DNA from 3 places in the Mesorhizobium shonense genome. Region 1 is predicted to be linked to each of the others. Evidence: predicted binding sites of a transcription regulator. Region 1 holds the regulator's gene; each other region holds the start of a gene.
What was found. The regulator LexA, encoded in region 1, represses DNA repair genes until DNA is damaged. The targets are predictions, from matches to a motif close to TGTTCNNNNTGTGTTCNG.
Positions count from the first base shown of each region.

Region 1 (4,559 bases):
ATCGACCTCATCTCGACCGCGCATCCGACGCTGCGCTACGCGCCGGATCGCGTCAGGCTCTCGGCGCACAGAATTCCGCCCGAGATGAAGGCAGGGTCGCTGGTGACAGGCTATGCCCGGCTCTTGCCGCCGACCGGACCGGTCCGCCCCGAAAGTTATGACTTTTCCTTCGATAGCTATTTTTCCGGCATCGGCGGCAGCGGCTTTTTCCTCGGTGACCCGAAAGTCATTTCGACAACCGATCCGGCCGCTGGGGCGAGCATCACCTCGGCGATCGAGAACGCGCGCGAGGCGATTGCCGGTCACATCAGAAGCACCGTCGGCGGACCCGAAGGCGAGATTGCCGCGGCGCTGATCGTCGGCATTCGCGCCGGCATCCCCGAAGACATCAACGAGGCGATGCGGCGGACCGGAATCTACCACATCATCTCGATCTCGGGCCTGCACATGGCGCTGGTCGCCGGCACGATCATGCTTCTGCTGCGCGGCGCCTTCGCGTTGTTTCCGGATTTCTCTTCGCGGCGCCCGGTGAAGAAATATGCAGCGGCCATCGCGCTTGTCTCGATCGCCGCCTATCTCGTCATCTCCGGCGTGGTGGTCGCCGCCGAGCGAAGCTTCATCATGCTTGCCGTCATGCTGGTTGCCGTGCTGTTCGACCGCGCGGCGCTGACGATGCGCAACCTGGCGATCTCGGCCGTCGCCGTCATCCTTGTGTCGCCACATGAAGTGGTCGGCCCAAGCTTCCAGATGTCGTTCGCCGCAACCGCCGCCCTTGTCGGCGCCTATGCCGGCTGGGCCGACTACCGCGCCAGCAAGGAGAGGGCGCCGCCAGCAAAGCGCTCGTTCCTGCGGTTCCTGTCGCGAAAGCTGGCGGTCGGAGCGGGTGGCGCCGCCATGACGTCGATCATTGCCGGAAGCGCTACGGCGCTGTTTGCCATCTGGCATTTCCAGCGCGTCTCGCCGCTCAGCCTATTGGCCAATCTGGCGATCATGCCGATCGTTTCGTTAATCGTCATGCCGTTTGCCGTCCTAAGCGCGTTGGCGATGCCATTCGGCATCGATGGTCCGTTCCTCTATTTGATGGGCAAGGGCCTGACGGCGATGATCGCGATCTCGGCGTGGATTTCGCAATGGTCGCCAGTCGATGCCGTAGGGCTGATCTCGATCCAGTCGGTGCTGCTGGCAACGATCGCGCTCGTCATCGCGACTATGGCGACCACCTGGCTCAGGCTGGCGGCCGTTCCTTTCGCTCTGGCCAGCCTGTTGACGATCCCGCAGGTGCGCACGCCGGACCTTTTGATCTCCGAGGACGCGCATCTGGTGGCCATGCCGATCGGCGGCGGCGAACTCGCCATCAACCGTGCCCGCTCCAACGAATTCACCACCGACAACTGGAAACGGGCGCTGAAGGCCGAAGCGATCGTGCCGCCGGAGACGTTCGCCAAAGACGCGCTCGACATAGCCGATCCCGTCGACCTGCCGCCAGGTTCGCCGTTCTATTGTACCGGTGATCTCTGCATCGGCCGGCATCCTTCCGGTGCGATCGTCGCGTTGGCGGAAAACCGCAACAGTGCCAGGCCGGCCTGTAGCTTTGCCGACCTCATCGTCATAAACGACGCCACGGCCTATAATCCTTGCCGCGATCCACGGGTTCTCGTCGTCACCAAGCGCCAGCTCGCGCGTGACGGCAGTGCTGCCGTCTTCTTCGACCCGCAATCGGCAACGGCGCGACCAGCCATTCAATATGCAGTCGAAAAGCCCTATCGCCCCTGGCATGAGCAGCGAAGCTATTCGCGCGAGGCGAGGGGCCTGCCGCCTTACAAGCGGCCCGAGAAGCCAGAGGCCAAGCCGCAACCAGCTCAGTAGCGGCGGATCAGCCCGACCAGCTTGCCCTGAACCTTGACGCGATCGGGTCCGAAGATGCGGGTCTCATAGGCCGGGTTGGCGGCCTCGAGCGCGATCGAGGCGCCCTTGCGGCGGAAGCGCTTCAGCGTCGCTTCCTCGTCGTCGACCAGCGCCACCACGATCTCGCCCGGGCTCGCGGTGTTGGCGTTGCGGATGATGACCGTGTCACCGTCGAAGATGCCGGCCTCGATCATCGAGTCGCCCTTGACCTCCAGCGCGTAATGCTCGCCGCCCGCGATCATATCCGGCGGCACTGTGATCGAATGCGTCTGGTGCTGGATGGCGTCGATCGGCACGCCGGCGGCGATGCGGCCCATCACCGGAATGGACACGGCCGAAACGGCATCGTCGTCATTGCTGGGCGTTGGCGCGCGCGAGGGCGCCGCAGGCTTGATCTGCCGGCCGAGATTGCCTTGGCCGCCCTGGATGACGCTCGGAGAAAACTTCCTCGCCGCATTGAGGCCGGGCGCGATCGAATCGGGCAGGCGCAGCACTTCCAGTGCGCGCGCCCTGTTCGGCAGCCGGCGAATGAAGCCGCGCTCTTCCAACGCCGTGATCAGCCGATGGATGCCCGACTTCGAGGCTAGGTCGAGCGCCTCCTTCATCTCGTCGAAAGACGGCGGAATGCCGCTTTCCTTGAGCCGTTCGTGGATGAACATCAGAAGTTCATGTTGTTTGCGCGTCAGCATGGCAGCCCCAACGGGTCCTGAAACCAGAATCAGAAAAACAAACCCAGAACAAACACTATCTGTTCCAGTTGTGTTCCGCAACCGTTTAAAGTTTAGTGAATGTGTTGACGTTTTGTTCAGCGTAACATCAGAACGCTGCATTCGTCGCCGACCTCGGCCGCCGGGGCGAGGGGCTGGCGCACGATCAGGCCGTTGGCGTCGGCCAGCATCTTGAGCATAGAGGAATCCTGGATGCCGAACGGCGTCGCGACCAACTGTCCGGCGTCCTCGCGCACGACGGCCCGCACATAGTCCTGCCTGAGATCGTTGGCGTGCATTGCGGCAGCCAGCCGCGCAGTGCGGATGTCCTGCCGGTAGCTACGGCCGCCGAGACGCGCCAGAAGCGGCTTCAGGAACAATTGCGAGCAGACAAGGCTTGCCACCGGATTGCCGGGCAGGCCGATGCAGCGGATGTTGCCAAGCCGGCCGAACATCAACGGTTTGCCGGGGCGCATGGCGATCTTCCAGAAATCGAGCTGCATGCCTTGGCCGGTCAGCACGTCGTGGATCAGGTCATGATCGCCGACCGACGCGCCACCGAGGGTGACGATGACATCGGCGCCCGCCTCGACGGCCTTTCCGACCAGAGCCGCAATCGCGTCATGGCGGTCGGCAGCGATGCCGAGATCGAGAGCGCGCGCGCCAACCGACTGCGCGGCCGCAACGACGCCATAGGCATTGGACGAGATGATCTGGTCGGGGCCGAGCTCGCTGCCCGGCGGCAGCAATTCGTCGCCGGTGGCGATGATGGCAACCAGCGGTCGGCGCACCACGGTGAGGCTTGGATGGTTGGCCGACGCCGCCAACGAAAGCGCCGCTGGATCGAGCAGGCGGCCTTTTTCGAGCAGCACGTCGCCTTTCAGGAAGTCGAGACCGGCTCGCCGGATGTTGCGTCCTGCGGACGTCGGCTCGGTCACCTCGATCTGGCCGCCGCCGAGGTCGCGGACATTTTCCTGGATGACGATCGTGTCGGCGCCTTCGGGGAGCGGCGCGCCGGTGAAGAGGCGCACGGCCTCGCCCTTGCCGACGATGCCGGTAAAGCCGCGCCCGGCCGGCGCCATGCCGATCACGGAGAGCCGCGCCGGCACCGAGCCCACATCCGCAAAGCGTGCGGCATAGCCGTCCATGGCCGAAGCATTGAAGGGCGGCTGAGTGCGCAGCGCCACCACCGGTTCGGTCAGAGCCCTATCCGCCGCGTCGGCCAACGGTATGCTTTCGCCCGGCAGCGCAGTCGCGCCGGCCAGCAAGCGCTCGAGCGCCTCGGCGACCGGAAGCAGTGCCATCTTAGGATTCTGCCTTGTAATCGCCCGACTTGCCGCCGGTCTTCTCGACCAGCCTGATGCCGGAAATCACCATGGCGCGGTCCGCCGCCTTGGCCATGTCGTAGATGGTGAGGCACGCGACCGACGCCGCGGTCAGCGCCTCCATCTCCACGCCCGTCTTGCCGGTGACGCGGGCAAGCGCGGTCACCTTCAGGCCGGGCAGCGCGCGGTCGGGCTCGATATCGACCGCAACCTTGGTCAGAAGCAACGGGTGGCAGAGCGGAACGAGTTCATGCGTCTTCTTGGCCGCCATGATGCCGGCGATGCGCGCGGTGCCCAGCACGTCACCCTTCTTGGCGTCGCCGGCCAGGATCATCTCCAGCGTTTGCGGCTGCATGGTGACAAAACCTTCGGCGATTGCGGTGCGCGTCGTCTCGGCCTTGTCGCCGACATCGACCATGTTGGCTTCGCCCTTGGCGCCAAGATGGGTGAGGGCTGCCATCTCAAACGGCCTCGGCCGGCGCCTTGCCAGTCAGCAGAAGCGAGGTCGCGGCCGCCACATCGGCCTGCCGCATCAGGCTCTCGCCGACGAGGAAGGTGCCGATCCTGCTCTTTTCCAGCCGACGGCAATCCTGATGGGTGAAGATGCCGCTTTCGCTGACCA
Region 1 covers NZ_JBEPLM010000003.1:94,217-98,775, forward strand. Annotated here, with positions in the region: gene ABID26_RS09825 (ComEC/Rec2 family competence protein) at 1-1,866, shown strand, start outside; gene lexA (transcriptional repressor LexA) at 1,860-2,594, opposite strand; gene ABID26_RS09835 (molybdopterin molybdotransferase MoeA) at 2,711-3,916, opposite strand; gene moaC (cyclic pyranopterin monophosphate synthase MoaC) at 3,918-4,397, opposite strand; gene trpC (indole-3-glycerol phosphate synthase TrpC) at 4,399-4,559, opposite strand, start outside.

Region 2 (4,559 bases), on a different contig from region 1:
GCAAGCGCTGCCGCCTCGCGGCGATTCATGAACAGCAGCGAGAGATCATCGAGCAGCGACGCCAGCCGCACGACCTTGGCCGGCGAGATGGCGATGGCGAAGATGGGCTTCTCGCCAGCCTGCGCCACGAGGCGCTCGAGCGCCGCCGTCGGCAGGTTTGCGTCGCAAAGGATCACGTCCGTCTCGGCGATCGCCTCGCGCACCTTGGCGCGGCGGATCTGCTTGGGGAAGGCGAGGTCGTAGAGGCCCATATCGGCAAAGCCGACAATCAGCTCGCCCTCGCTGTCGATCAGTGCCGTGTAGCTTGGCGTCGTGCGGTCGAGGAACACCACAGAAAGGTCGTCAATGCCGGCCCCAGCGATCGCCGATGCGACCGTTTCGGCCGCCGCGTCGCCGCCGCGCACGGAAAGCAGCGAGGCCGACACGCCGCGCTTCACCACGCTGCGCAGCGCGTTGAAGACGCCGCCGCCGACCTCCTCGCGCATGACGCCGGGATTGGAGGCGGCGGGCACATAGGCGCCCGATACCTGGCCGCGCCTATCGATATGGGCGCCACCCAGCGCCAGAATTTTCGGGGATGTCGGCATGCGGGAGAGGTGACCTTCGTTGATTGTTCGCGTGCGCACACTAGGTTTCCCCGCATCGCCCCGCAATCGGGTCGCGATTCGGGCCGGCTGGAAATCGAAGTCTCTTTGGGCCAGCGGTGTTGGCGCGCACCAGTTCTAGTGAGACAAAAATAGAACAAATCCGGATATCGATTATTTTTCAGTTATTTGCTGCCTCTTGCCAAATGAGAACAAAAAAGGTACAAAATGGCAAGGATTACGGATTGTCCGGCCTTCATTGACGACCAAGGGGTGATGTATCATGGCTCAGAATTCTTTGCGGCTTGTAGAGGATAAGGCAGTGGACAAATCAAAGGCTCTGGATGCGGCGCTGTCGCAAATCGAGCGCGCTTTCGGCAAGGGCTCGATCATGCGGCTCGGCGCCAACGAGCAGGTGGTCGAGATCGAAACCGTGCCGACGGGATCGCTCGGCCTCGACATCGCGCTCGGCGTCGGCGGTCTGCCGCGCGGCCGCATCATCGAAATCTACGGGCCGGAAAGCTCGGGCAAGACGACGCTGGCGCTACATACGGTTGCGGAAGCGCAGAAGAAGGGCGGCATCTGTGCCTTCGTCGATGCCGAGCATGCGCTCGATCCGGTCTATGCCCGCAAGCTCGGCGTCGATCTCGAAAACCTGTTGATCTCGCAGCCCGACACCGGCGAGCAGGCGCTGGAGATCTGCGACACGCTGGTGCGTTCCGGCGCCATCGACGTGCTGGTGGTCGATTCGGTCGCTGCGCTGACGCCGCGTGCCGAAATCGAGGGCGAGATGGGCGATGCGCTTCCCGGCCTGCAGGCACGGCTGATGAGCCAGGCGCTGCGCAAGCTGACCGCCTCGATCTCGCGTTCCAACACCATGGTCATCTTCATCAACCAGATCCGCATGAAGATCGGCGTCATGTTCGGCTCGCCCGAGACGACCACCGGCGGCAACGCGCTGAAATTCTATGCCTCGGTGCGCCTCGACATCCGCCGCATCGGCTCGGTCAAGGACCGCGACGAGGTGGTCGGCAACCAGACCCGCGTCAAGGTGGTGAAGAACAAGCTGGCCCCGCCCTTCAAGGTGGTCGAGTTCGACATCATGTATGGCGAGGGCGTGTCGAAAACCGGCGAGCTCGTCGATCTCGGCGTCAAGGCCGGCGTGGTCGAAAAGTCGGGCGCCTGGTTCTCCTACAATTCGCAGCGTCTCGGCCAGGGCCGCGAGAACGCCAAACTGTTCCTACGCGACAATCCGGACACCGCGCGCGAGATCGAACTGGCGTTGCGTCAGAATGCCGGGCTGATTGCGGAGAAATTCCTCGAGAATGGCGGTTCCGAAGGCGGCGGCGACGGTTTTGAGGACGAAGCCGGCGCGATGTAAGGCCAGGCAATTCCGGGGGAGTGCGCAGCGGTTTCCGTCCGGAATTGCCTGGCAATTAGTCGGCTTGGCCGGAGTTTGGCCACAATCCTATTATATCTGTATATGCTTATGTAATCGCGTTCTTGAGTATTGCGTCCCGAACCGCCGGCCTTGTGCCGGCGGTTTGCGTTTCGGGGGCGGTACACATGCACGGACAGCTCGTGAATTGGCCCAATTCCGTGTTTCTGGACAGGGTCAAGAGCTACGGCTAAAAGGCCACCTATCGTCTGAAACACGAAAGCCCATTTGCCGCCGGCCAAGCCGGCGGTTCTCGCGAAAAGGCAGTACTCATGAGTGGCGTGAACGACATCCGGTCGACATTCCTCGACTACTTCCGCAAGGAGGGTCACGAGATCGTCGCCTCCAGCCCGCTGGTGCCGCGCAACGATCCGACGCTGATGTTCACCAACGCCGGCATGGTGCAGTTCAAGAACGTCTTCACCGGCCTGGAGAAGCGTGCGTATTCGCGCGCCGCGACCGCCCAGAAGAGCGTGCGCGCCGGCGGCAAGCACAACGATCTCGACAATGTCGGCTACACCGCGCGCCATCTCACCTTCTTCGAGATGCTCGGCAATTTCTCGTTCGGCGACTACTTCAAGGAGCGCGCGATCGAGCTTGCCTGGAACCTGATCACCAAGGAATTCGGCCTGCCGAAGGACAAGCTCCTGGTCACCGTCTATCACACCGATGACGAGGCGGCCGGCTACTGGAAAAAGATCGCCGGCTTCTCCGACGATCGTATCATCCGCATCCCGACCTCGGACAATTTCTGGGCGATGGGCGACACCGGCCCGTGCGGGCCGTGCTCGGAGATCTTCATCGACCGCGGCGAGCACATCTGGGGCGGCCCGCCCGGCAGCCCGGAAGAGGATGGCGATCGGTTCCTCGAATTTTGGAACCTGGTGTTCATGCAGTATGAGCAGGTGACGAAGGATGAGCGTATCGATCTGCCGCGCCCGTCGATCGACACCGGCATGGGCCTGGAGCGCATGGCATCCATCCTGCAGGGGGTTGAAAGTGTCTTCGAGACCGACCTGTTCAAGCATCTGATCGATGCGGCATGCTCGGCGCTCGGGCACGGTCACAACCAGGAGAACGTCGGATCCTTCCGCGTGATCGCGGATCATCTGCGCTCGACCTCCTTCCTGGTGGCCGACGGCGTGCTGCCGTCCAACGAAGGCCGCGGCTATGTGCTTCGCCGCATCATGCGCCGCGCCATGCGCCACGCGCAGTTGTTGGGTGCCAAGGAACCGCTGATGTGGCAGCTGGTTCCGGCGCTGGTGCGCGAGATGGGCCAGGCCTATCCCGAGCTCGTGCGCGGCGAGGCGCTGATCACCGAGACGCTCAAGCTCGAGGAGACTCGCTTCCGCAAGACGCTGGTGCGCGGTCTCGGCCTGCTCGCGGATGCGACGGAGACGCTCCACGCCGGCGACATGCTGGATGGCGAGACGGCTTTCAAGCTCTACGATACCTACGGCTTCCCACTCGACCTGACGCAGGACGCGCTGCGCCAGCGCAACATTTCGGTCGATCTGGCCGGCTTCACCAATGCGATGGAGCGGCAGAAGGCGGAGGCGCGCGCGCATTGGGCGGGTTCCGGCGAGGCAGCGACCGAGACGGTCTGGTTCCCTATCCGCGAGAAGGTGGGCGCGACCGATTTCCTCGGCTACGAGACGGAGGAGGCGGAAGGCCTGGTCCAGGCGCTGGTCAAGGACGGCAAGACCGTCGACAGCGCCGGCCAGGGCGATGCCGTTGCCGTGGTCGTCAACCAGACGCCGTTCTATGGCGAATCCGGCGGCCAGATGGGCGACACCGGGGTGATCTCCGGCGACGGCTTCTCGGTCGAAGTTTCCGACACGCAGAAGAAGGCCGATGGCCTCTTCGTGCACATCGGCAAGGTGGCGAGCGGCACGGTCAAGACGGGTGCGTCTGTCGAGCTGAAGGTCGATCATGCTCGGCGCTCGAAGCTGCGCGCCAACCATTCCGCGACGCATCTCATCCACGAGGCGCTGCGCGAGGTGCTGGGCACCCATGTCGCGCAGAAGGGCTCGCTGGTCGCGCCCGACCGGCTGCGCTTCGACATTTCGCACAATAAGCCGATCTCGCCGGAAGAGCTCGAGGATGTCGAGCGCATGGCCAACGAGATCGTCGTGCAGAACAGCCCGGTGACGACGCGCCTGATGTCGGTCGACGATGCGATCGCCGAAGGCGCCATGGCGCTGTTCGGCGAGAAATACGGCGACGAGGTGCGCGTGGTTTCGATGGGCACGGGCCTGCATGGCGCCAGGGCCAACCGGCCTTACTCGGTCGAGCTCTGCGGCGGCACGCATGTCCGGTCGACCGGCGATATCGGCCTGGTGCGCATCCTGTCGGACAGCGCGGTGGCGGCCGGCGTGCGCCGCATCGAGGCGCTGACCGGCGAGGCCGCGCGCAGGCATCTCGACGAGCAGGACAAGCGGCTGAAGGCCGCAGCGGCGACCTTGAAGATCTCGCCGGCCGACGTGCCGGCTCGCGTCGAGGTGCTGCTCGATGAGCGCAAGAAGCTCGAAAAGGAG
Region 2 covers NZ_JBEPLM010000011.1:126,575-131,133, forward strand. Annotated here, with positions in the region: gene ABID26_RS25365 (carbohydrate kinase family protein) at 1-587, opposite strand, end outside; gene recA (recombinase RecA) at 868-1,965, shown strand; gene alaS (alanine--tRNA ligase) at 2,295-4,559, shown strand, end outside.
Region 2: recA (recombinase RecA) is a predicted target of LexA. The motif match lies at 793-810, and genes of this name have one in related genera.

Region 3 (4,559 bases), on a different contig from region 1:
CTAGGGTCGTCAACGGATCGTATCACGACACTTGCGAGGCTGGCCGGCAATGTCGGGAGCTGGCGTGACCTGCTCGTTCTGGCAGATGAGCCAACGGCACCTTTCCCCCCACCCATTGCTGCCCTTCCTGGGCCGTTTCTCCTTCCCGAAACCCGACGTCGAGCGCAACCAGCGCTCCTGACCCGAACCGGTCATAGACTACGACGAGTTCGACCGGACGTCAGCAGGACGGAAAGCTGCCATTTGGATGGTCGATCCAAGCTCGATGCCCGGTTGCGCGCCTCAAGGGCGGGGCACTTTGGCGTAGCCGAGCAACCGCTCATTCCTCGGGCAAGCCAGCCAGCCGCCACCCTTCCACAAACATGTCGAACAGTCGCGGACTGTGGCGCAGCGGGTGGCTTGCCTTCATGACGGCGATCGAGACGCGGGGATTTGCCGCCCGCAGCTTAGCGATTGCATCGCGTGCGATCGATGGATCCTGACCGTCGGGAGGAACCGAGCGTCCTAGCGATGCTCACGCCGCAACGACAGCTGCTATCTGCGAGCGACCAGGACGTGAGCCTCTTGGGGGAACGTCAACTCCCCTCCACTTGAATAGATTGCCAGCGAGGAACTTAGATCACCCGTGATCGCTGTGATTACTGCATCGCGATGTCCGGCATCCATTCCGCTCACCAGTCCAGCCTGGGGAGTTGCTGCTAGCTGTAGTCGCACGTATTCCTTTGGCGAGGGGAAACGGATGTTCTGGGTAATCGTGTGGACGGTCACATGGCGAAAGCCCGCGCCAGCCACCAGTCGGTAAAGCTCGTCAGCATCGGCGAGTGAATGCTCGGACCGTTTGGTTGCCGAAGCGCCTGGACCGAGATGTCGGTCCAAGGCTTCTGCCAGAGCCTTCGCCGCAGGAGTGTGGTCAATAGCGCTGAAAACGCTTAAGGCCAGTCGGCCGTTAGGCACCAGCACCCGGAACATTTCACGTAGCGCACCCGATCGGTCCGGGAAAAACTGCAGTCCGAGCTGGCAAAGAACCAGGTCGAAGGTGGAGTCAGTGAACGGCATTTCGAGCGCGCTTCCCTCGCACCAGTCAATACGCGGTCCAGCGCCTGTCGGGAGCGATCGAGCAACGGCAAGCATGCCCGTATTGATGTCGAGGCCGACGACCTGCCCCCCTCCCATACGCTCGGCCGCGACGCGTGCCACCACGCCGGTGCCGCAGGCGAGGTCCAGAACCCGCTTACCAGATTGAGGCGCAGCACGATCCACTAGGTCGGCGGCCCACAGGGCGGTAATTGCCGGGACCAAGTAACGCTCGTAGAGTTCCGCGGCGCTGCCTTCCAGCTGCCACTGCTCCTGCTGGGCCATAGAGTCCCTCCCGCACAACCAGCCGCTCGGGCAACGGGCCCGACCAGAGCTTTAAACAGCAGTCATAAAGCGCGTGTATGTCAACCAGCAACCAGTGTGGAAACAGAGCAGATCGATGGAAGGTCCGCTCACCCACCCTAACGAGACCTCTACTCCTGTCTCAGCGAATGCCCCCCGGCGCCTTCTTCGGCGAGATGGCGCTGATCAGCGGCGAACCGCGTATGGCGACCGTCAGCGCCGCAACGGCGGTCTCACTCCTGTCGCTGCACTCGGCGGATTTCCAGATGCTGTGCAGCAGCAGCCCGGAGATCGCGGAAATCATCCGCAAGACCGCGCTCGAGCGGCGCGGCGCGGCACCGATTGCTTGACCGCGTCAGGGGCACTGTGATCATCGCGGTCCAAGATCGTCGCCAAACGGCGTGCGTCTGTTCCCGTAATGTTCTTGCCTAAATCCGAAATCTATGGTTGTCTGGCCTGACCTTGCTCGCGGGCTGATCGCAAATCCGCGGGTGGGCCGGCATCCGGGGGCTTGAGAAACATGGTGGCGCGAGTTCGCACGGTGGCTTTCCAGGGCATCGAGGCGGTGCCGGTCGATGTCCAGGTGATGATCGCGCCGGGCAAGGTCGGCATGCAGATCGTCGGCCTGCCGGACAAGGCGGTGGCCGAAAGCCGCGAACGCGTGCAGGCCGCGCTTCATGCATCTGGCCTGTCGATGCCGTCGAAGAAAGTCACCGTCAATCTGGCGCCGGCGGATCTGCCCAAGGAAGGCAGCCACTACGACCTGCCGATCGCGCTTGGGCTGATGGCCGCACTTGGCGCCATTCCGGGCGACATGCTGGCCGGCTATGTCGTGCTCGGCGAACTGTCGCTCGACGGCACCATAGCGGCGGTGGCCGGAGCGCTACCGGCGGCGATCGGCGCCAATGCCGAGGGCAAGGGCCTGATCTGCCCGTTTGCCTGCGGGCCGGAGGCGGCCTGGGCCGGCAAGGATTTCGACATTCTGGCGCCGCGCAGCCTGATCGCCGTCGCCAACCACTTTCGCGGAACGCAGGTGCTGTCGCGCCCCGAGGCCGGCATCCAGCTTGCAGCGCGCGACCTGCCGGACCTCGCCGACATCAAAGGCCAGGAAAGCGCCAAGCGGGCGCTCGAAGTGGCGGCGGCCGGCGGGCACAATCTGCTGATGGTCGGACCGCCCGGATCGGGCAAGTCGATGCTGGCGCAAAGGCTGCCCTCGATCCTGCCGCCGCTGGCGCCGAAGGAGCTGCTGGAAGTCTCGATGATCGCTTCCGTTGCCGGCGAACTCGGCGAAGGCAAGCTCACCGACCGGCGGCCGTTCCGCGCCCCGCATCATTCGGCCTCGATGGCGGCGATGGTGGGCGGCGGCTTGCGCGTGCGGCCGGGCGAAGTGTCGCTTGCCCATCACGGCGTGCTCTTCCTCGACGAGTTGCCGGAATTCACGCCGCAGACGCTGGATGCGCTGCGCCAGCCGCTGGAGACCGGCGACTGCGTGATCGCGCGCGCCAACCATCGTGTCACCTATCCGGCGCGCATCCAGCTGGTGGCGGCGATGAACCCGTGCCGCTGCGGCATGTCGGGCGAGCCCGGCTATCGCTGCCTGCGCGGCGACCGCTGCCGCACCGAATACCAGGCGCGCATCTCCGGCCCGCTGCTCGACCGCATCGACCTCAGGATCGAAGTGCCGGCGGTCTCGGCGAGCGACCTGATCCGGCCGGACAAGGCCGAGACGAGCGCCGCGGTCGCGCAGCGTGTCGCCCGCGCCCGCGCCATCCAGCGTGAGCGGCTGGAAAAGCTGGGCGCCTCCGCCACCACCAACGCGCATTGCCCGCCTTCGGTCGTCGAGGAGATCGCCAAGCCCGACGCCGCCGGTCTGACGCTGCTCAAGGACGCCAGCGAAAAACTCGCCTTTTCGGCGCGGGCCTATCATCGCGTTTTGAAAGTGGCGCGCACGCTGGCCGACCTCGACGCCAGCGAAACAGTCGGCCGCATCCATCTCGCCGAAGCGATCTCCTACCGGATGAGCGCGGAACGCATGGCGCAGGCGGCGTAGTCACAAGAAACCGCGCGGGGACCGGGTCCGCTTCTTCACGCGGCTCCGCTTGCTCTTGCTTTCCTCTTCATTGGATCCCAGGGATCAGCTTCTGCAACGTCGGCGCCATGATCGTGGCGAAAGCCGCGGTATCGCCATAGGCTCGCGCGGAAAGCATCGCTCCGTGAACGGTCGCCATGAAGGCCTCCGCCTCGACACGCGGCGTTGCGGAAATTGTCAATGCGCCTTTCCCGACGCCCCGCTCGATGACACCGGTCAGCCAACCCGAGAGAAATTGAAAATACGCCCGGACCTCCACGGCAACCTCGGGCGGAAGGGCCGGAAGTTCGCTGGCGAGCAAGGCGCAGACGCAGAACGGCCGGCTCGCATCCTCAATGCAGCGAGCCCAGAAGCCGGCGTAGGTTCGAAGCAACTCAGGCGACTCAGGCACATTGCGCTCAAGCTCCGCCATGCCCGTGACGGCATCCTCGAGGTAGCGCCTGACCAGGGTCTGCACCAGATCGACCTTGCTGGGGAAATGGTGGTGGATGCTGGCTTTGCGGATGCCGATCACCTCGGCGATATCGGCGTAGCTGAACCCGTTGTAGCCGCCGGCGACGATGAAGCGTCGCGCGGCGGCCAGGATGTCATCGGCAGTGTTCGAGGGCTTGTTCATAGACATGCCTAACGTCCAGCGGAGAAAACCTCAACTCACGGCCCGCGGCGACTTGCGAAGGGCACCGCCGACCGACAGCCACACGGCGGACACGAGGAAGTAGAAGGCGCCGAAAGCGGCATAGGGCGCAACGTTGGCGATGCCAATAGCCTCCGTACCCGTCGCCATCTTTACGAAGAAGAGGCCGGCCAGCGCCGATTGGGCGCCGCTCAGGATCATCGCCCACTGGGCGCCGTTGATTTTCCAGCGACGCACCGCGGTCAGCAGCTGAAAAGCGCCGGAGACAACGGCCCAGACACCATAGACCGAGAGCACCGCATTCATGCTGCGGCCAAGCGCGATGGCGACAGCAATCGTGGCGACGATGCTGACGACGACGTTGAGCAGCTGCGACTTATTGCGACCGAGCCCGCCGCTGCGCTGCGCGTCGACATAGTTCGCGAGCGCGTCCCACACGGGGTAGGCGATCAGCGTGAC
Region 3 covers NZ_JBEPLM010000028.1:27,656-32,214, forward strand. Annotated here, with positions in the region: gene ABID26_RS35010 (class I SAM-dependent methyltransferase) at 535-1,359, opposite strand; partial or broken gene ABID26_RS35015 (cyclic nucleotide-binding domain-containing protein) at 1,533-1,727, shown strand; gene ABID26_RS35020 (YifB family Mg chelatase-like AAA ATPase) at 1,898-3,427, shown strand; gene ABID26_RS35025 (TetR/AcrR family transcriptional regulator) at 3,495-4,082, opposite strand; gene ABID26_RS35030 (DUF308 domain-containing protein) at 4,113-4,559, opposite strand, start outside.
Region 3: ABID26_RS35020 (YifB family Mg chelatase-like AAA ATPase) is a predicted target of LexA. The motif match lies at 1,786-1,803, and genes of this name have one in related genera.